Regions from separate parts of the Pseudomonas cavernicola genome, predicted to be linked through region 4. Evidence: riboswitches for the same ligand, from Rfam matches in the RefSeq annotation. Region 4 holds a riboswitch; each other region holds the start of a gene.
The links. Region 4 has a riboswitch for cobalamin ahead of cobO (cob(I)yrinic acid a,c-diamide adenosyltransferase). Riboswitches for the same ligand answer to the same signal wherever they lie in the genome.

Region 1: linked by a shared signal. The riboswitch ahead of D3879_RS02195 (TonB-dependent receptor domain-containing protein) and the one ahead of cobO (cob(I)yrinic acid a,c-diamide adenosyltransferase) in region 4 are both predicted to bind cobalamin.
Region 2: linked by a shared signal. The riboswitch ahead of cobG (precorrin-3B synthase) and the one ahead of cobO (cob(I)yrinic acid a,c-diamide adenosyltransferase) in region 4 are both predicted to bind cobalamin.
Region 3: linked by a shared signal. The riboswitch ahead of D3879_RS05600 (CbtB domain-containing protein) and the one ahead of cobO (cob(I)yrinic acid a,c-diamide adenosyltransferase) in region 4 are both predicted to bind cobalamin.

The regions. Positions count from the first base shown of each region.
Region 1 covers NZ_QYUR01000002.1:408,517-413,270, reverse strand. The annotation lists gene D3879_RS02195 (TonB-dependent receptor domain-containing protein) at 497-2,410, opposite strand; cobalamin riboswitch at 2,525-2,753, opposite strand; gene dxs (1-deoxy-D-xylulose-5-phosphate synthase) at 3,007-4,754, opposite strand, start outside.
Region 2 covers NZ_QYUR01000002.1:1,120,598-1,125,351, forward strand. The annotation lists gene D3879_RS05550 (precorrin-2 C(20)-methyltransferase) at 1-480, opposite strand, end outside; gene D3879_RS05555 (precorrin-8X methylmutase) at 477-1,103, opposite strand; gene cobG (precorrin-3B synthase) at 1,100-2,473, opposite strand; cobalamin riboswitch at 2,566-2,804, opposite strand; gene cbiE (precorrin-6y C5,15-methyltransferase (decarboxylating) subunit CbiE) at 3,009-4,214, shown strand; gene D3879_RS05570 (cobalt-precorrin-5B (C(1))-methyltransferase) at 4,446-4,754, shown strand, end outside.
Region 3 covers NZ_QYUR01000002.1:1,130,883-1,135,636, reverse strand. The annotation lists gene D3879_RS05610 (cobalamin biosynthesis protein) at 1-110, opposite strand, end outside; gene D3879_RS05605 (CbtA family protein) at 208-915, opposite strand; gene D3879_RS05600 (CbtB domain-containing protein) at 926-1,111, opposite strand; cobalamin riboswitch at 1,222-1,467, opposite strand; cobalamin riboswitch at 1,588-1,801, shown strand; gene cobW (cobalamin biosynthesis protein CobW) at 1,922-2,974, shown strand; gene cobN (cobaltochelatase subunit CobN) at 3,104-4,754, shown strand, end outside.
Region 4 covers NZ_QYUR01000002.1:2,559,431-2,564,184, reverse strand. The annotation lists gene D3879_RS12195 (O-methyltransferase) at 1-365, shown strand, start outside; tRNA gene D3879_RS12190 (tRNA-Ala) at 495-570, shown strand; cobalamin riboswitch at 1,049-1,307, shown strand; gene cobO (cob(I)yrinic acid a,c-diamide adenosyltransferase) at 1,598-2,209, shown strand; gene D3879_RS12180 (cobyrinic acid a,c-diamide synthase CobB) at 2,220-3,524, shown strand; gene bluB (5,6-dimethylbenzimidazole synthase) at 3,538-4,218, shown strand; gene cbiB (adenosylcobinamide-phosphate synthase CbiB) at 4,215-4,754, shown strand, end outside.

The DNA.
Region 1 (4,754 bases), 2.2 Mb from region 4:
TTGTGATGCGAAGTCCACCTCAATGAGCTGGCTTCCGGATACTCCACGCGGTGGGCAATGAGGCGGGGGGCCGATCTACGGACGAGGTTGAGTGTGAACTCACCTCCAGGTTGGAACGGCCTCCCCAGTAACTGCTTCTCTGCGTCAAGCGCAGGGCCTGAAAGGCTAACCCGGTTGACGGAAAACAACATACAAGGTTGGCGCTGAACGCAGTGATGCCCAACAAGGAGTCGCCTCGCGACTCCCTATACAACCGGCCCCGAGTTTGACCGCCCGGCCTTGCAGGCCGGTTGTTGGGCATCGCCTTCGGCTCAGCACCAACCTACAGTTTTGCGCAGCATCGCAAGCAAACGACTGTCCCGTAGGTTGGCGCTGAGCGCAGCGATGCCCAACAAGGAGTCGCCCTGCGACTCCCTATACAACCGGCCCCGAGTTTGACCGCCCGGCCTTGCAGGCCGGTTGTTGGGCATCGCCTTCGCTCAGCACCAACCTACGCTTACAGGTTCGGTGTCCAGGTGAAGCCGAACAGTAGCGCTCGACCTTCTTCCTGGTAGGCGTAGTTCACCCGCTGATAGGCATAGAGGGCACGGCTGTAATCCTTGTCCAGGGCATTGCTCAGTTTCAAATCCAGCGTTACTTCGTCGCTGGCCTGCCAACTGCCGCGCAGTCCGAGTAGGCCATAGCCGGCGATGCGTCGGGTGTTGCCGACATCGTCGTAGCTCGAATTGATGGCCTGCCATGTGGCGCCGACACCGAAGGCGCCGAACTGGCGGTCCAGATCCAGGCTCAGCGTACGGCGAGCTCGGCGCGGTAGGGTATGTCCGCTTTCCGTGTCGCGTGGGTCGAGCAGGCTGGCATTGGCCGAGGCGCGCCAACCCAGCACATTGCGTTCGAGGCTGAGCTCGAGCCCCTGCAGGCGCGCGGTGTTGAGGTTGACCGCACGGTAGATGTAGTTGATCGGGTCGTAGAGCTCGGTGCTGATCAGGTCGCGTACCTCGTTGCGATAGGCCGCCAGGCTCCAGCGCGTATCCCAATGCTCACCACGCAGCTGCACCTCGTAGTTGCGCGAATGCTCGGGTTCGAGATCCGGATTGCCGATGTAGCCATTGCCGTCGTTGGGCCAATACAGCTCGTTGAAGGTCGGCGCGCGGAAGCCCTCGCTGTAGGAGGCGATCAGGTCGATAGCGGAGTCAGCCAGCGGCACGGTCACGGCGGTGTTCCAGCTGTTCTGGCTGCCGAACTGCTGGTTTTGGTCATGCCGCAGGCCCAGTTCGGTGGAGAAAAGCTCGCCCTGGAAACGGTGCTGGATGAACGCGGCCTGGTTCCAGCGGCTTTGCTGGTCGAAGGCGGTGGTGCTGTGCAGTTGGTCCTCATACCAGTCGGCGCCGAGCAGCAGGCTGTGGCTGTCGTTCAACTGGAGGGTGTTGAGCCAGCTCGCCGAGTCGCGGTAGGTGTTGAACACGTTGTGTTCGTCGCTCAGCTTGTCCTGGCTTTGCTGGCGGTTTTCGCTGTGGCCGAGTTCCAGGCGGCTGTTCCAGGCATCACTGAGCTGGGCATCGACGAAGCCGGAAGCGGCGCTCAGGGTGAAGTCGCTGGAGGGCTGCTGTGGAAAACTCTGGAAGGTGGCCATGTCGAAGCGGCCAAAAGGGTTGTCGAATTCGCTGCGGCCACGCTGGTCCAGTACGCTGAGCCCGGTCTCCAGCTGTTCATTGAGCTGATGGCTGAGATTGAAGCTCAGCGCCTTGTTGCGGTAAGCATCGTGATCCGCGTCGGAGTCGAAGGAGGGCCCTGTGCGGTCGATGCCGGCGGTTTCGTCGAGGCTGGTGTTGAGGCTGAAACGGGTCTGCTGATCGCCACCGGCAAGCCCCAGGCTGCGCTCCCAAGTGTTGTTGCTACCGGCGCCCAGATGCAGACGCGGCTGCAGACCCTGCTCGCCGCGGCGGGTGAAAATCTGGATCACTCCGCCGATGGCATCGCTACCGTACAGCGCGGAGCGCGAGCCGCGTACCACTTCGACGCGCTCGATCTGCTCAATGCTGAGGTATTGCAGGCTGGCGCCGCCATCGGATGCCGAGCCAATGCGTTGGCCATCCACCAGCACCAGGCTCTGCGTATTGCCCGTGCCGCGGATCAAAACTGAGGCAGTGCTGCCGCGGCCACCGTTCTGCACGACTTGTACGCCGGGCACGCGGGTCAGCAGTTCGGTGATCGAGCTGGGTTGCAGGCGGTCGATATCTTCGCGCGTGAAGACGCTGGTTGCCGCAGTGGCTTTGCTCAGTGGTTCGGCCACACGACCCGAGGTGATCACCAGCGGCGGGAGTTTCAGCGCATCGCCAGGTTCGCTGAATTCTTCGGCCTGGCTGGTCAGCGGTAAGAGCACCGCAGCCAGGGCGAGACGGGACAACTTCATTAATAAAGCCTCAAAAGTACTTAGAAAACTTTTGAGGAGGGCAGGGACAAGCGCAGGCGTGGAATGGCCGGGATGAGCTGGCGCCTGCGCTTGACGATGATGCCCTCCGCAACACCAGTCACATCCACCAGGGCCGGTCTCCGGGCTCTCGACCGAAAGCGAACTTTCCTGCCCGATCGCCTTCCCAGGAAAATCCCAGTGGCATCTTGATCTGGCATGCAGCGCAAAGGCTGTGATCGATTACCGTTGCGGGGGCAGCGCCGGGATTGCTCGTGATACGAGCGCACCGGCTTCCCGTTTAAGGCCTGACAGGATCAGGCGCACCTCGGCGGAACTCGCAGGCTGTTGAGAAACTACTGCGCTCGGATATGCTGCGTTGAAAGCAGGCTCAGAATGCTCATTTACGCACAGTAAACTGCGCCTCTTCGCCTGATTGACTCGCTGCGCTCACCCTAGCGGGCCAGCCTTTGGCTGTTACTCCGCTTCGCTGCGTTGCGCCTTGCCTGTCCTTCGCTCGCTACGCTTCTCAGCAGCCTGCTAAAACGCCGCGCACCTTAATGCGCGGTGGTCACCAGCACAAGCGAAAGCCCGGTGGGTTAGCGTGAGCCAGCTTCAAGTTGCGCCAGGCGGGTGCGCACGGACGCTTCGATGCCGGCGGCATCCAGGCCGCATTCGGCGAGCATGGCCGCCGGTTTGGCGTGCTCGACGTAATAGTCGGGGAGGCCCAGATGCAGGATCGGCTGCAGCAGGTTCTCACGGGCGAGGAATTCGCTGACGGCCGCACCGGCACCGCCCATCACCGAGTTCTCTTCGATGGTCACCAGCAGCTCGTGGCTGGCCGCCAATTGGCGTACCAGCGCCTCATCCAGCGGTTTGACGAAGCGCATGTCGACCACCGTGGCATCCAGGTTCGCGCCGACTACCAGGGCGTCGGCCAGCTGTACGCCGAACACCAGCAAGGCGACTTTCTGGCCTTGCCGCCGCACCAGGCCCTTGCCGATTTCGAGTGGTTCGAGTGCCTGCTCGATCACTGCGTTCGGGCCGCTGCCGCGCGGGTAGCGCACCGCCGCCGGGCCTTGGAACAGATAACCGGTGGTGAGCATCTTGCGCAGTTCGTTCTCGTCGCTCGGGGTCATCACCAGAATGCCGGGGATGCAGCGCAGGTAGGAGAGGTCGAAGCTGCCGGCGTGGGTCGGGCCGTCTTCACCGACCAGACCGGCGCGGTCGATGGCGAACAGCACGTCGAGGTGCTGCACCGCCACATCGTGAATCAGTTGGTCATAACCGCGCTGGAGGAAGGTCGAATAGATCGCCACCACCGGTTTGGCGCCTTCGCAGGCCATGCCGGCGGCGAGGGTCACGGCGTGTTGCTCGGCAATCGCGACGTCGAAGTAGCGCTGCGGGAAGCGCTCGCTGAAGGCCACCAGATCAGAGCCTTCCTTCATCGCCGGAGTGATGCCGGTCAGGCGCGGGTCCGTCTCGGCCATGTCGCACAGCCACTGGCCGAACACGCTGGAGTATTTCGGCCCGGCGGCCTGCTTGGGAACAGAGAGGGCGGCGCTGGCCGGAGCGTTAATCGGCTCCAGCTTGGTGATCGCGTGATAGCCAATCGGGTCCAGCTCGGCCGGGGCGAAGCCTTTGCCCTTTTTGGTGATCACATGGAGGAACTGCGGGCCTTCCAGGTCGCGCATATTGCGCAGCGTGGTGATCAAGGTCGGCAGGTCGTGGCCGTCGATCGGGCCGATGTAGTTCCAGCCCAGTTCCTCGAACAGGGTGCCGGGAACCAGCATGCCTTTGGCGTGTTCTTCGGTCTTGCGGGCGATTTCCCAGGCGCCGGGCAGGCGTGACAGCACCTTCTTGCTGCCCTCGCGCATGCTCGCGTAGGTGCGGCTGGAGAGGATTTTCGCCAGGTAGTTCGACAGGCCGCCGACGTTGTGCGAGATCGACATGTCGTTGTCGTTGAGCACCACCAGCATGTTGGCTTTGACGTCCGAGGCATGGTTCAGCGCCTCGAAGGCCATGCCCGCGGTCAGCGCGCCGTCACCGATCACTGCCACCGATTTGCGCTTGCTGCCTTGCAGTTGCGCGGCGATGGCCATGCCTAAGGCGGCGCTGATCGAGGTGCTGGAGTGGCCGACGCCGAAGGTGTCGTACTCGCTCTCGCTGCGCCGGGGGAAGGCGGCGATGCCGTCCTTCTGGCGTAGCGTGGTCATCTGCTGGCGGCGGCCGGTGAGGATCTTGTGCGGGTAGGCCTGGTGGCCGACATCCCATACCAGACGATCTTCCGGGGTATCGAAGACATAGTGCAGCGCGATGGTCAGCTCGACCACGCCGAGGCCGGCAC
Region 2 (4,754 bases), 1.4 Mb from region 4:
GTTGCGGTACACCAGCGGGATGCCGAGCACCGCCGAGCCACCCAGCATGGAGCAGACCCCAGGCACGACTTCGGCTGCATAGCGGCTGGCCAGGCGGTCGTGCAGGTACATGTAGGAGCCGTAGAAGAACGGATCGCCTTCGCAGATCACCGCTACATCACGGCCTTGTTCCAGGTGCGCGGCGATCTGTTCGGCGCAGGTGTCGTAGAAGTCGCTGATGATGTCCTCGTAGCACAGCGGTGGCGCCAGCTTCTCGGTGGTCACCGGGTAGACCATCGGCAGGGTCTGCTGCTCGCTGCCAAGGTGTGCGGCGATGATGCCGAAGGCGTTGCCGTGCTGGCCCTTGGCGACCTTGGCCTTGGCCACGAAGTAGCCGACCACGGGGGCGGCCTGTAGCAGGCGTAGGGCCTTGAGGGTAATCAGCTCGGGGTCGCCGGGACCCACGCCGATGCCGAGCAGGCGTCCTTTGGCGCTCATCATTCCACCTCCGTGGCCAGGGCGTTGACCGCCGCTGCGGCCATCGCACTGCCACCGCGGCGACCGCGGACTATGACGTAGGGCACGCCACGGCTGTCGGCGGCGAGCATTTCTTTGGACTCAGCAGCGCCGACGAAACCCACCGGGAAGCCGAGGATCAGCGCCGGTTTCGGTGCGCCGGCGTCGAGCATCTCCAGCAGGTAGAAGAGCGCGGTGGGGGCATTGCCGATCACTACCACACTGCCTTCCAGGTGTTCGCGCCAGTGCTCCAGCGCGACCGCAGAGCGGGTGTTGCCGAGTTCGCGGGCCAGGTCGACCACCCCTTCGTCATTGAGGGTGCAGATCACCTTGTTGTTCGCCGGCAAGCGCGCGCGGGTCACGCCCTCGGCGACCATTCGCGCATCGCAGAGGATCGGCGCGCCGGCCGCCAGCGCTTTGCGCCCGGCGCTACCGGCACCCGGCGAGAAGCGCAGGTCTTCGACCACATCGACCATGCCGCAGGCATGGATCACCCGCACCGCAAGTTTTTCCAGGTCGGCGGGGATGCCCTGCAACTTGGCTTCGGCGCGGATGATGGAAAAGGACTGGCGGTAGATTTCCTGGCCATCGCGGATGTAATCAATCATCGGTCGGTTTCCATGGGGTCGGGCAGCGCGGCCAGCAGGTCGCCGGCCTCGGCAATTGTCAGGTGGCGCGCCAGCGGTCGGCCGAAGCCAGACACCGCAGCGGCGCGTTGGTAAAGGTCATAACGCCCGTCGGCGACGGCCAGCAGGGTCAGCGGTGAGTCATGGGCGGCGGCGCAGGAGCGCAGGCAGCCACTCAAGTGCAGGCCGGGCAGGGGCGCGCTGCCGGCCAGGCGAGTAGCCAGGGTCAGGGCATCCGCCTTGGTCGCGGCCAGACCTTTGCCGCAGCCGGCCGAGCCGCTGCAGGCGATGATGCGGGCCAGCGGCTGCAGGGGATCGCAGACCAGGCCGCGCTCGTCCAAGGCGTGCAACAGCGCCGGCCCATCGGCCTGGCGGATGTTCGGCAGCGACAGGCTTTGCCAGGGCGTCAGGCGCAGGCTGGCGTCACCGAACTGCTGCGCCAGCCGCGCCAGTTCAATCAGTTGCCGCGCGTGCAGACGGCCGAGCGGTGGTGCTGCGCCGACTTGCACCAGTCCTGGCTGCAGCTGCGGTTGCACACCCAGGTGCGCCCAGGCCTCAGCGGCCGGGCGCCGCCAGTGGCGCAGCGCTTCGCCCTGCCGCAAGGGGAAGTCCAGCCGGGCCTGTAGACGCTGGAGGAAGTCTTCCGCCGGCAGTTCCGTCAGCAGGTGGCGCATGCGGCTGTGCTCGGGGCCGGCCAGTTCGAGGAACAGCTCCAGGCACGCCAATACCAGCGCCGGTACTTGCTCAAGAGTTACGGTGGCGAGGGCCATTTCCGGGCTGCCGGGCAATGGTGGGCAGCCGGCCAGGCCGAAGGCGAACAGCGGCTGGCTGCCGCCCGGCATGGCACTCAGCCACAAGTCGTGAGGGTGTTCGAGCATGGCCAGGCGTTCACCGCCATCCAGCAGCAGGGCGAACTTGGCCGACAGCCGATGCAACGAGGCGTTGTCCTGCAACGTAGCCAGCAACCGGTCGGCCAGGGGGCTGACATCCAGCAGGGCGGCCGGGTCTATGCCGGCGGCGGGGCTGACCATCAGGTTGCGCACATCATCGGCACCTGGGCTGCTGGGGCCGAGGCCGGCAGCCAGCAGGCGGGCGATCAAGGCGGCTTCCTGGCCGGCGCGCACCCCGCGAATCTGCAGATTGGCGCGGTTGGTCACCTCGATCACGCCGCTGCCATGCTCCTCTGCGGCAGCCGCCACGGCCAGGGCCTGGCTGGCCTGCAAGCGGCCGGCCGGCAGTTTGATCCGGCAGATGCCGCCGTCGCGAGCCTGCACGATGCGCAGCAGTCCAGGGCACGCCGAAGGGCGTGGCTGGCTGGGCTGTTGGTGAGGCTGCTGTGCAGTGTCGTTCAAAAGGTCACCTGATCGGCTGTCGCGGTGACCGGGCGAGCGCTCCCCGCAAGGAACTCTCCACGACATCGGCACACCCCGTCCGATGCTTGCACACGCGACCAAGTTCGGCGGCAGGTCTCCTGGCTGGCAGTTGCAAGCCCTGTGGATAACACCTTAGCTGGGTTTATCCACAGGGCTCTACGTTTAGCGCGGCCTTCCCGGTGTGAACCAGTGGCGGGGGGCGCTCGAACTCGCTGCATACAGTTGCGGGGGCAGCCACGGTATTTTCCGTGTTCCCTCTTCGGCCTATCGATCTGTTTACGATCTGCTGCGCGTCGGCCATACGGCGTTGAAATCGTCTTCAGAATGCTCATTGACTACAGTCAACTCCGCTTCTTCAGCCAATTTCGCCTTGTCTGGCCTTAGCTCGCGAGATCTCTTACATCACTTTGGGCACCGACGAACGCGCTATTATGCCTGCTTTGCCCGGCCCCAGGAAAAGCCTCCTCGTCGGATGCTCGCGGGGTGTGTAGCGAATGCCAGTGAGGAGTTGCGGATGTCGCCTTGGCTGACAGTGGTGGGGATCGGGGAAGACGGCTTCAGCGGGCTCGGCAAACCGGCCCGGCGGGCGCTGTTAGAGGCCTCAGTGGTGTTCGGTGGGCAGCGCCAGCTGGATCTGCTGCCGGCTTGCCTGCGCGGGCAACGCCAGGCCTGGCCGAGCCCCTTCGCCTTGACGCCAGTGTTGGAAGCGCGCGGCACGCCGGTCTGCGTGCTGGCCAGCGGCGATCCCATGCTGTTCGGCGTCGGCGCCAGCCTGGCGCGGCAATTGCCGGCCGATGAGTTGCGGGTACTGCCGGCGCCGTCGTCCTTCTCCCTGGCCGCCGCGCGGCTCGGTTGGCCTTTGCAGGAGGTGGCCTGTCTGTCGGTGGTTGCCCGTCCGCTGGCCGCCCTGCACACGCAGATCCACCCCGGCGCGCGCCTGCTGGTGCTGAGCAACGACGGCAGCAGCCCCGCCGCCATCGCCGCGCTGCTCGATGAACGCGGTTTCGGCGCCAGCCGCCTGCGGGCGTTCGAGCACCTGGGCGGCCCGCTGGAGCGTTGCATCGATGGCACGGCGCAGGCCTGGAGCCTGGCCCGCACGGCGGCGCTCAATCTGGTGGCGGTCGACTGTCTGGCTACGCCGACGGCACGCCGCCTGCCGCTGACTCCGGGCCTGGCGGATGCAGCTTTCGCCCATGACGGCCAACTGACCAAACGCGATGTCCGCGCCATCACCCTGGCGCGTCTGGCCCCGGCGCCGGGCGAACTGCTCTGGGATGTCGGCGCCGGTTGCGGCTCCATTGGCATCGAGTGGATGCGGGCTCATCCCAGCTGTCGCGCCATCGCCATCGAGGCCAATGCCGGGCGCCAAGCCTTGATCGCGCAGAACCGCGATGCGCTTGGCGTACCTGGGCTGCAACTGGTCGCCGGCAGCGCGCCCGAGGCTTTGAATGGCTTACCGCCGGCCGATGCGATCTTCATCGGCGGTGGCGTCACGGTGCCCGGTATGCTGGAGAGCTGCTGGGCCCAGCTGCGCCCCGGCGGCCGGCTGGTGGCGAATGCGGTGACCCTGCAGAGCGAAGCGACCCTGGTGGCTTGGCGGGCGGCCCATGGCGGCGAGTTGACCCGCATCACCGTGGCCCAGGCTCAGCCCCTCGGCGATTTCGATACCTGGCGCGCGGCATTGCCGATTACCCTTCTGGAAGCGATCAAGCCTGCATAGGTAGGCCCAGCGGTCATGCAGGAGAATACGAATGTAGGTTGGTGCTGAGCCGAAGGCGATGCCCAACAACCGGCCTGCAAGGCCGGGCTTGTGTGTGCGGGACCGAGCACCGGGGGAGTTGCGTGGCGACTCCATGTTGGGCATCGCTGCGCTCAGCACCAACCTACAATGTTGTGCCCTGATAACGACGTGGAGCCACTCACCTCCACCCACGGAACGACGAACTCTTGCATGCGCGACGAGACCCCTGAACAGCCGGCGCCCCTGCGTAGCGGCTACACCACCGGCAGTTGTGCCACGGCCACCAGCCTGGCCGCCGCGCGACTGCTGCTCGCTGGTTCGGCCAGCGATGCGGTGGAAATCGTCCTGCCCAAGGGCAAGCAGGTGCTGATGCGTTTGGAGTTCTGCCGCCTGTTCGAGGAGGGTGCCGAAGCGGGCACCCTGAAAGATGCCGGCGACGACCCGGATGTGACCCATGGCGCCCTGGTCTTTGCCCGCGTGCGGCTGAGCGCCGAGCCTGGCGTGCGTTTCCATGCCGGG
Region 3 (4,754 bases), 1.4 Mb from region 4:
AGGTGCAAACCATAGGCAGGCAGCGTCTGCTCCAGCAGTTCGCGCAGCACGGCTTCCGAACAGCCACGCCGGCAGCCCAGGCCGGCGATATACAGCGGGGCGACCGTCATAGCAGCGGCGCCGCGGCTTGAGCAAAAGCGAAAAACCCGCTGATGGCAACGCCGTCAACGGGTTCGCAGGCAACCGGCCGAGGGCCGGGGCGGTTGGTCACGCCGCGTTCGAACCGGCGAAATGGCGATACAGCCAGGCCGAAAGCAACCCCAGCGCCGACCAGAACAACGCATTGGTAATCAGCGAGGCCCAGATGAACTGGTGCTCCAGGGCCTCTGGCGCCAGGCTCGCATGCACCTCGGGCTGCGGCGCACCGATCACATGCGGCACCAGCAGCAACACCAAACCAACGATGCGCAGCGCCCAATGCCGACCGAAGACGATCAGCGCCAGACCTACCGCCGTAGCCGTGGCGGTACCCACCCACCAGTACTGGCGCAGTGTCAGATCGGCGGCGGCAGTCCCCGGCAATTCCGGCGGCAAGCCCAGCGAAGGCGCCAGGCTGAAGGTCGCGAAACCGCCCAGGCCCCAGAGCAAGCCTTCCCAGCTCCGGCCCGGCGTCCGCAGGCTGTACAGGCCGGCCAGCATCAGCGCGAAGCCCACCGCCACCACCAGATTACCGCCGGTGGTGGACAGCACGCGCTGCCAGCCATCTTCCGGCGCCCAGGCCTCGGCGCTGTGCTCATGGGCGGCAACGCCGGCCTCATGCGTATGTTCGCTGGGCTGTTCGGTGGCCGGTGCACTGTTCTCGTAGGTTTCCCCTTCAAGAATCAGCGGTGCGACCCAAAAACTCTGCAACAGAGTCAGTAAAAGTGCCGCCAACAGCCCGCTGAAGCCGGCCGTCTGAGCGATGCGCTTGATCATGGCAAGCCTCTCAGTGGCACGGGAATGCGGAGCTGTGTCGGGTATCGTGCGCCGCGTTGTGTACGGCATCGATCTGCGAGAAGCCGGCAAAATAGACCAGCAGTGCGCCCAACAGGCCGGCACCGATGGCCAGGATCAGGCGTTGCGATAGCGAGGCGCTGGCCTCGACAGAATGTGTCAGGGTGCTAGTGGACATGACCGTTCCCTCTGAACTGGAAATGAAAACGTAGCAGAAGGGAACGCACGAGGAGTCGACTGCGAATGCACTCGAGCTTCCGGCTTGCGCCCGCCCACCGCGGGTTTGCCAAACTGTAATGATTTCAGGCCGGTCTCCGGGCTTGCGATGACTGCTGGATGCGAACATCCACAGTGTTGTGGGATTCACCTTCCCATGCCCAAGAGCCTGTTAATGACTCGTAGCACAGTGGTTTTTCGATCCCACCATTCGCTTACCGTTGCGGGGGCAGCGTCGGACTAGCCCCAAGGGGCGCACCGACTTCCCGTTTCACCTTGCGCACGACCGCGCAAGACACCTGAAACAGCCTTTCTAGAACATCACGAACACCGGTAGAGCGTCAACTTCGGCGCACCGCTGCATGCAGTAGGCCTGGGGATAGCTCCCCATAGGCGCTTGTTTCCCACAACCTGAATTGACCCATCTCCACGCACTGCGTAGCCTTGCCGCTTCGAGGTTCTCTGGGCAGAGCTTGCTAGCGCCAGAGCTAAGAGGGAACGCGGTTGAACGCCGTGGCTGCCCCCGCAACTGTAAGCGACTTGATCTCTTCCAATGCCACTGCTGTACGCGGGAAGGCGAAGAGAGGGGCCCCTGATTAGGAGAGCGGGCCAGGTCGTGAGCCAGGAGACCTGCCTTCGAGCTGCTTTTTACGACAACCGGGCGGGGTGATCCGGTGGCGAACTCGCAATGCGGGCCCTGGTGCTCCGCTACGCTCGTCCCGCATGCCCGCCGATCCGATTTCGCTTCGATCTGAACAGGGCTGCGCGACGCATGAAAACCTTGGCCAAACTTCCCGTCACCATCGTTACCGGCTTTCTCGGCGCCGGTAAAACCACCCTGCTGCGACACATGCTCAACAACGCCGAAGGGCGACGCATCGCGGTGATCGTCAACGAGTTCGGCGAACTCGGCATCGACGGCGAAATCCTCAAGCAATGCTCGATCGGCTGCAGTGAAGAAGAAGCCGTCGGCCGGGTGTTCGAGCTGGCCAACGGCTGCCTGTGCTGCACCGTGCAGGAAGAGTTCTTCCCGGTCATGCGTGAACTGGTGGCGCGGCGTGGCGACCTCGACCAGATTCTCATCGAGACCTCCGGCCTGGCGTTGCCCAAACCACTGGTGCAAGCCTTCAATTGGCCGGAAATCCGCAACGCCTGCACCGTCGACGCGGTCATCACCGTGGTCGACAGCCCAGCCGTGGCCGCCGGCACCTTCGCCGCCTTCCCGGATCAGGTCGACGCCCAGCGCCGTGAAGACCCGAACCTCGACCACGAATCGCCGCTGCACGAGTTGTTCGCCGACCAACTGGCCAGCGCCGACCTGGTCATCCTCAACAAAGCCGACCTGCTCAGCCCTGAAGCGCTGGCCGCCGTCCGTGCAGAAGTGGCGGAAGAATTGCCGGCGGCGGTGAAAGTCATCGAAGCGCGCGGTGGCGAGCTGCCGATCTCGATCCTGCTGGGCTTGAATTCGGAAACCGAGCTGCACATCGACGGCCGCAAGACCCACCACGATCTGGAAGACCACGAAGAGCACGACCACGACGAGTTCGACTCCTTCGCCGTCGAGCTGCCGGAAGTGGAAGAAGCGCTGCTGCTGACCGCCCTCAATGGCCTGGTCGAGCGCCATGGCGTTCTGCGCATCAAGGGCTTCGCGGCGATTCCCGGCAAGCCCATGCGCCTGCTGATCCAAGGGGTCGGCAAGCGTTTCGACAAACATTTCGATCGCGCCTGGCGCACCGATGAAAGCCGCACCAGCCATCTGGTGGTGATCGGCCAGGAGCTAGACCAGGCGCTTATCAGCAACGAGCTGAAGACCTCGTTGCTGTGAGCATCACGCCACGTTTGCTCCCTCTCCCGTTTACGGGAGAGGGTTGGGGAGAGGGCCAGTTGTCTATCAGTGGGCTTATAACCCTCTCCCTCGATCCCTCTCCCGTAAACGGGAGAGGGAGGTAACCCTATGCACCTCTTGCGCACCCAGCCCGGTGGTTTCGTCCCCGCCGATGGCATCGCCCATCTGGCACAGACACCGGCCGATGTCGTGATCCTCTGCACCGGCGACTCGCACCTGTCGCTGTTGGCCGAGGCGGCGCGGGATCTGCCGGCGGACTATCCGAGCCTGCGCCTGGCCAGCCCGGCACAGCTGCAAAACCATGCGTCGGTCGACCTCTATGTGGACGAGGTGCTGCAACACGCCAAGCTGATCCTGATCTCCCTGCATGGCGGCATCAGCTACTGGCGTTACGGCGTCGAGCGTCTGGTCGAGCTCGCCGCGCGCGGCGCCAAACTGATCCTGGTGCCGGGCGACGACAGCCACGATCCGGAATTGACGGCGCTGGGCAACGTCAGCGCCATCGAGGCCGAACGGCTTTGGCAGTACCTGCGCCAAGGCGGGGTAGACAACGCCAGGCAGCTCTATCACTACCTCGCCAGCACCTGGCTGGGTGCCGATTACCCCTGGGTCGAACCGCAGCCGCTGCCGCGCGTAGGCCTCTATCACCCGCAACAGGCCAACGCCGCACTGAGCCATTGGCAAGCCGACTGGCGTGCTGGGCAGGCGGTGGTCGGGTTGCTGTTCTACCGCACCCATGTGCAGTCGGCGAACACCGCCTTCATCGACGCGTTCTGCCAACGGTTGTCGGCTCAGGGTCTCAACCCCTTGCCGATTGCCGTGGCCAGCCTGAAAGAGGCAGCCTGCCTGAAGGTGGTGGAGGATTTGCTCGAGCAAACGGACGCCGCACTGATCATCAACACCACCGGCTTCGCCCAGTCCAACCCCGAGGCGCCCAACCTGCGCCCGTTCCGCCGCAATGTACCGGTGCTGCAAGCCATCTGCGCCCTCGACAACCTACCGCTCTGGCGCGACAACCCCCAGGGGCTGGGTTCGCGTGATCTGGCCATGCACATCGCCTTGCCCGAGCTGGACGGCCGCATCATCACCCGGCCCATCAGCTTCAAGGGCCTGGCCTGGCGCAGCGAGCGCAGCCAGAGCGATGTGGTCTGCTACCAGGCCGAAACCGGGCGGATGGATTTCGTCGCCGAGCTGGCGCGGCGTTGGGTCGAACTGGCACGCGTGCCGAGTGCCGACAAACGCATCGCCCTGGTGCTGGCCAACTACCCCACCCGCGACGGGCGCATCGGCAACGGCGTCGGCCTGGATACGCCGGCCGCCGCACTGAATATCCTCCGTGCCCTGCAAGCCGAGGGCTATCCGGTGCAGGGTTTGCCGGACAGCGGCACCACGCTGATCCACCTGCTGTTGGGCGGGGTGACCAACGACCTGGACAACCTCGACCTGCGCCCCTGTGCGCAAAGCCTGGCGCTGGACGAATACCGCAAACACTTCGAACGCCTGCCCGCCGCCAACCAACTGGCCGTGCGCGAACGCTGGGGCGAACCCGAGCAGGATCCAATGTACCGAGTCGACCATGGCGGACGGATGATGATCGCCGGCCTGCGCTTCGGCCTGACCTTCGTCGGCATCCAGCCGGCGCGTGGCTACCAGCTCGATGCCAGCGCCGTGTACCACGACCCCGACCTGGTGCCGCCCCACGGTTACCTGGCGTTCTATTTCTGGCTGCGGCAAGTCTTCGGCGCCAATGCCGTGGTGC
Region 4 (4,754 bases):
CTGCCCGTCGCTACTGGCAACAGGCGGGGATGCATGAGCGCATCGACCTGCGACTGGCACCGGCGCTGGAAACCCTGAGCCAGTTGGAGCGAGAGGGGCGGAGCGAAACCTTCGACCTGATCTTTATCGACGCCGACAAGGCCAATTACCCGGTTTATCTGGAACATGCCCTGGTGCTGGCCCGGCCTGGCGGTTTGATCCTGTTCGACAACACCCTGTGGAGTGGGCGAGTGCTGGAGGCCAACCCCGACAGCGCTGACACCCGCGCCATCCAAGCCCTCAACCGTCGCCTGAAAAATGATCAGCGTGTGGATTTGTCTCTGTTGCCCATCGGCGATGGCCTGACCATCTGCCGTAAACGCTGATAGCAGTGCTGGGCGTGGGCGCATGAGTTCGCCTCAGCAGCTTTTTCCAACGATGTGCTCGAACAGGCTTGACCGCGTCCGCCTGCCAGCGCCGACCCGCAGCCGGTGAGCTATATTCAGCCCGTCTTAGGGCCGATAGCTCAGCTGGGAGAGCGCCACGTTCGCAACGTGGAGGTCGGGAGTTCGATCCTCCTTCGGTCCACCAAATCCAAAGGCCGGAACCCATTGGGCCGGCCTTTTCCTGGACTTCAACAGGTCAGAACTTTGGAGTCCCAAAGCAGTACTTCACCAGTACCTGGCGGCCTGTTTGGTTAATTCAATTACTTAAGGAGGTTCGGGATAAATGAGTAACTGTCGTTCCCGCGATGGCGGGACAAAAGCACGCAGTGCGTTGAACGCCCAGAGGGCGGCCTCGGAGGGGTGAACGTAGTGAATAACCCAGGAGGCCACGGCCTTTCTGGATGCCCGCCTGCGCGGGCATGACGCTTCGTTCAATATTTCCTTGGAATAATGAACCAACCGCTTGGGGCGCTAGCCGGAGCATCTGAAGGCTGGATAAGGTCTTTGGCGGTCACCACCGGCGGGGCAAAGTGCGCAGTTTGGCGGCACCGCTGCAGAGTTCAGTTGCAGCCTGGCCACACCAGCCCTAAGGTCGCGTTGACGCTCCATCCCCAACCCTCTACCCTGCCTGCCTTGCTTCAGGTGCCCCCCCAGTCTTAGCGCCGAGGGGGTGAAACAGGGAAGCCGGTGCGTTCTGCGCGTTGATTAGTAAATGATCAACAGCCGCAAACAATTCCGGCGCTGCCCCCGCAACGGTAGGCGAGTCAAGAAGCCGCTTTATAGCCACTGTGCTCTGCACGGGAAGGTGCGGTTTTGCGAACACCTCATCTCGAAGGTGTTCCGCTCGTAAGCCCGGAGACCGGCCTGTCGCAGTCCACGGCATCGCGGAGGGCGTTGTCTGGCGTGTGGGCTGCGCTGTGCCGCCTGTGCGTCTGCTGTTCTCCGCGAGCTTTACCCAGCCCGAGTCGTGTGGGCGAGAGTGGTGGAGATACTGTCTCGATGAGTAAGTCCTTTCTGGCGCCAGTGCTGCCTAGCTGTTCGGCAGTGGTGAGAATTTTCCCGCCGCACACTGGGCGGTATTCTTTCTGGCCAGTCTGTCTCGACACCCCTTTCGCGCTTCCAGCAGTGTTTTTGGCAGCCTTCAACGTGCAGCAAGGTTCTGAGGTGAAACGATGAGCGAGTCAGCAGAAAGAGATACCCGCCACAAGGCTCGGATGGAGCGCAAAAAGGCCCTGGTCGATGAAAAGATCGCCCAGGCGCAAGACGAATACGGTCTGTTGCTGGTGCACACCGGCAATGGCAAAGGCAAAAGCAGCTCGGCCTTCGGCATGGTCGCCCGTGCGTTGGGCCATGGCATGAAGGTCGGCGTGGTGCAGTTCATCAAAGGGGCGGCGAGTACCGGCGAAGAGCGGTTCTTCCGCCGCTTCCCCGAGGAAGTCAGCTACCACGTGATGGGCGAGGGCTACACCTGGGACACGCAGGATCGCCAGCGCGATATCGACAAAGCCGTCGCCGCCTGGGCGGTTGCCAAGCAGCTGTTGAATGACCCCGAGATCGGCCTGGTGGTGCTGGATGAGCTGAATATCGCGCTCAAACACGGCTATCTGTCGCTGGAAACCGTACTGGCCGATATCGGTGGTCGTCCGCTGTTGCAGCACGTGGTCGCCACCGGCCGTGGTGCGCCACCCGGCTTGATCGAGGCGGCGGATACCGTGACCGAAATGGGCATGCTCAAGCATGCGTTCAAGTCCGGCGTGAAGGCGCAGAAAGGGGTGGAGTTTTGAGGTTTTCTGTATGAGCGCCGAACGCCAATGCCCGGCACTGTTGATTGCCGCACCGGCTTCCGGCCAGGGCAAGACCACTGTCACCGCAGCTCTGGCGCGCTTGCATTCGCGCCAGGGCAAACGGGTACGGGTATTCAAGTGCGGGCCGGACTTTCTCGATCCGATGATCCTCGCCCGCGCCAGCGGCGCGCCAGTCTATCAGCTGGATCTGTGGATGGTCGGCGAGGTGGAAAGCCGCCGCCTGCTTTGGGAAGCCGCTGGCGAGGCCGACTTGATTCTGATCGAAGGGGTCATGGGCCTGTTCGATGGCACACCGTCCGCCGCCGACCTGGCGCGGCATTTCGGCGTGCCGGTAATGGCGCTGATCGATGGTTCGGGCATGGCCCAGACGTTCGGTGCCATGGCCCACGGCATGGCAACGTTCCAGGCGGATCTGCCGTTCTCCGGGGTGCTGGCCAACCGCACCGGCAGCATCCGCCATGGCGAGATCCTGCGTGACTGCCTGCCCAAGCACATCCACTGGTACGGCGCCTTGCCGCGCAGTGCCGCGATCGAACTGCCGAGCCGGCATCTGGGCTTGGTCCAGGCCGAAGAGCTGGCCGACCTGGATGCCCGTCTGGATGCCGCCGCCGATGCCTTGGCCGCGAGTGCCGACGTTGGCTTGCCGGCGCCGGTGAGTTTTGCCGCTCCCGAGCTGTTTGAGAGCCAGCCCATCGAAGCGTTATTGGCCGGCGTGCGCATCGGTGTCGCGCGGGATACTTCGTTCGCTTTTCTCTACCAGGCTAACCTCGATCTGCTGCGTGAGCTGGGCGCCGAACTGATTCAGTTTTCGCCGCTGCAGGATGCCGGTATCCCCGAGGTGGATAGCCTTTATCTGCCTGGTGGCTACCCCGAGTTGCACCTGCAGCAGTTGGCGGCGAACCAGACGATGAACTCGGCGATTCATGCCCATCACGCCGCCGGCAAACCGATCCACGCCGAGTGCGGCGGCATGCTCTACCTGCTCAAGGGGCTGACCGATAAAGACGGTGAGCGCGGCGAGCTGCTCGGCCTGCTGCCTGGCGAGGCGCTGATGCACAAACGCCTGAAGGCGCTGGCGCTGCAGGAAATCGAATTGCCGGAAGGGCGCCTGCGTGGCCACACCTACCACTATTCGGAACTGGACTGTGCCCTGGAGCCGTTGGCTCGTGGTGTCTGCCCGACTTATAAACGCACGGCCGAGGCGGTTTACCGGATCGGCCGGCTGACCGCTTCCTATATTCACTTCTATCTGCCGTCCAATCCCCGGGCGGCTGCGGCCTTGTTCTTACCATGAGCGAGTCGACTGCATGAGCCAGCACGCTTTCAGCGAAGCCGAGCGCGCGGCGGTGTACCGCGCAATTGCTGAGCGCCGCGACATGCGCCATTTCAGCGGCGGCCAGGTTGCGCCCGAGCTGCTGGCGCGTTTGCTGGAAGCGGCGCATCAGGCGCCGAGCGTCGGGTTGATGCAGCCTTGGCGGTTTATCCGCATCACCCAGGCCGGCTTGCGCAGCGCCATTCATGGCTTGGTGGAAGAGGAGCGGGTGCGCACGGCCGAGGCATTGCAGCAGCGCTCGGATGAATTCATGCGGCTCAAGGTCGAGGGTGTGCGTGACTGCGCCGAGTTGCTGGTGATGGCGCTGATGGAAGGCCGCGAGGCGCATGTGTTTGGCCGCCGCACCTTGCCGGAAATGGACCTGGCTTCGGTTGCCTGCGCGATTCAGAACCTCTGGCTCGCTGCTCGTGCGGAGGGCCTGGGCATGGGCTGGGTGTCGTTGTTTGACCCCGAGGCCTTGGCCGCGCTGCTCCACTTGCCGGCTGGGGCGAAACCGGTGGCGGTGCTCTGCCTGGGCCCGGTGCCGGAGTTTTATCCGGTGCCGATGTTGCAGCAGGAAGGTTGGGCCACGCCGAGGCCGCTGGCCGAACTGGTGTTCGACAATCAGTGGGAAGAGCGGCAGTGGGAAGAGCGGCAGCGGGGCGAGCGGACATGAGCATCGCCCTGTTGAGTGTGGCTGGTGTGGCGCTGGATGCCGTGTTGGGCGAGCCGAAAAGCTGGCACCCGCTGGTGGCTTTCGGGCGCCTTGCTGATGCACTTGAAAGACGCTTCAACCGGCCATTCGCTCCCCCTTTGGCAGAAGGTGATGTGCACAACCAGATGAGGCATGAAGACATCGGTCGCGGCTGGCGCAGCCATGGGGTCACGGCCTGGGTGTTGGCGGTGTTGCCGCTGACGCTGATGGCCTATCTGTTGAGCCTGCTGCCCACTGTCGGTTGGCTGGTCGAGGTGCTGGCGCTGTATGCGGCAATCGGCTTGAAGAGCCTGGCCGAGCATGCCGAGCCGGTGGCCCGGGCGCTGCGCCAGGATGATCTGCCGGAGGCGCGCAAGCGTGTCGGTTACATGGTCAGCCGGCAGACCGCCGAGCTGGATCACGAGGCCGTCGCCCGTGCCGCCACCGAATCGGTGTTGGAGAACGGCAGCGATGCGGTCTACGCCGCGCTGTTCTGGTTCGTGTTGCTCGGCGCGCCG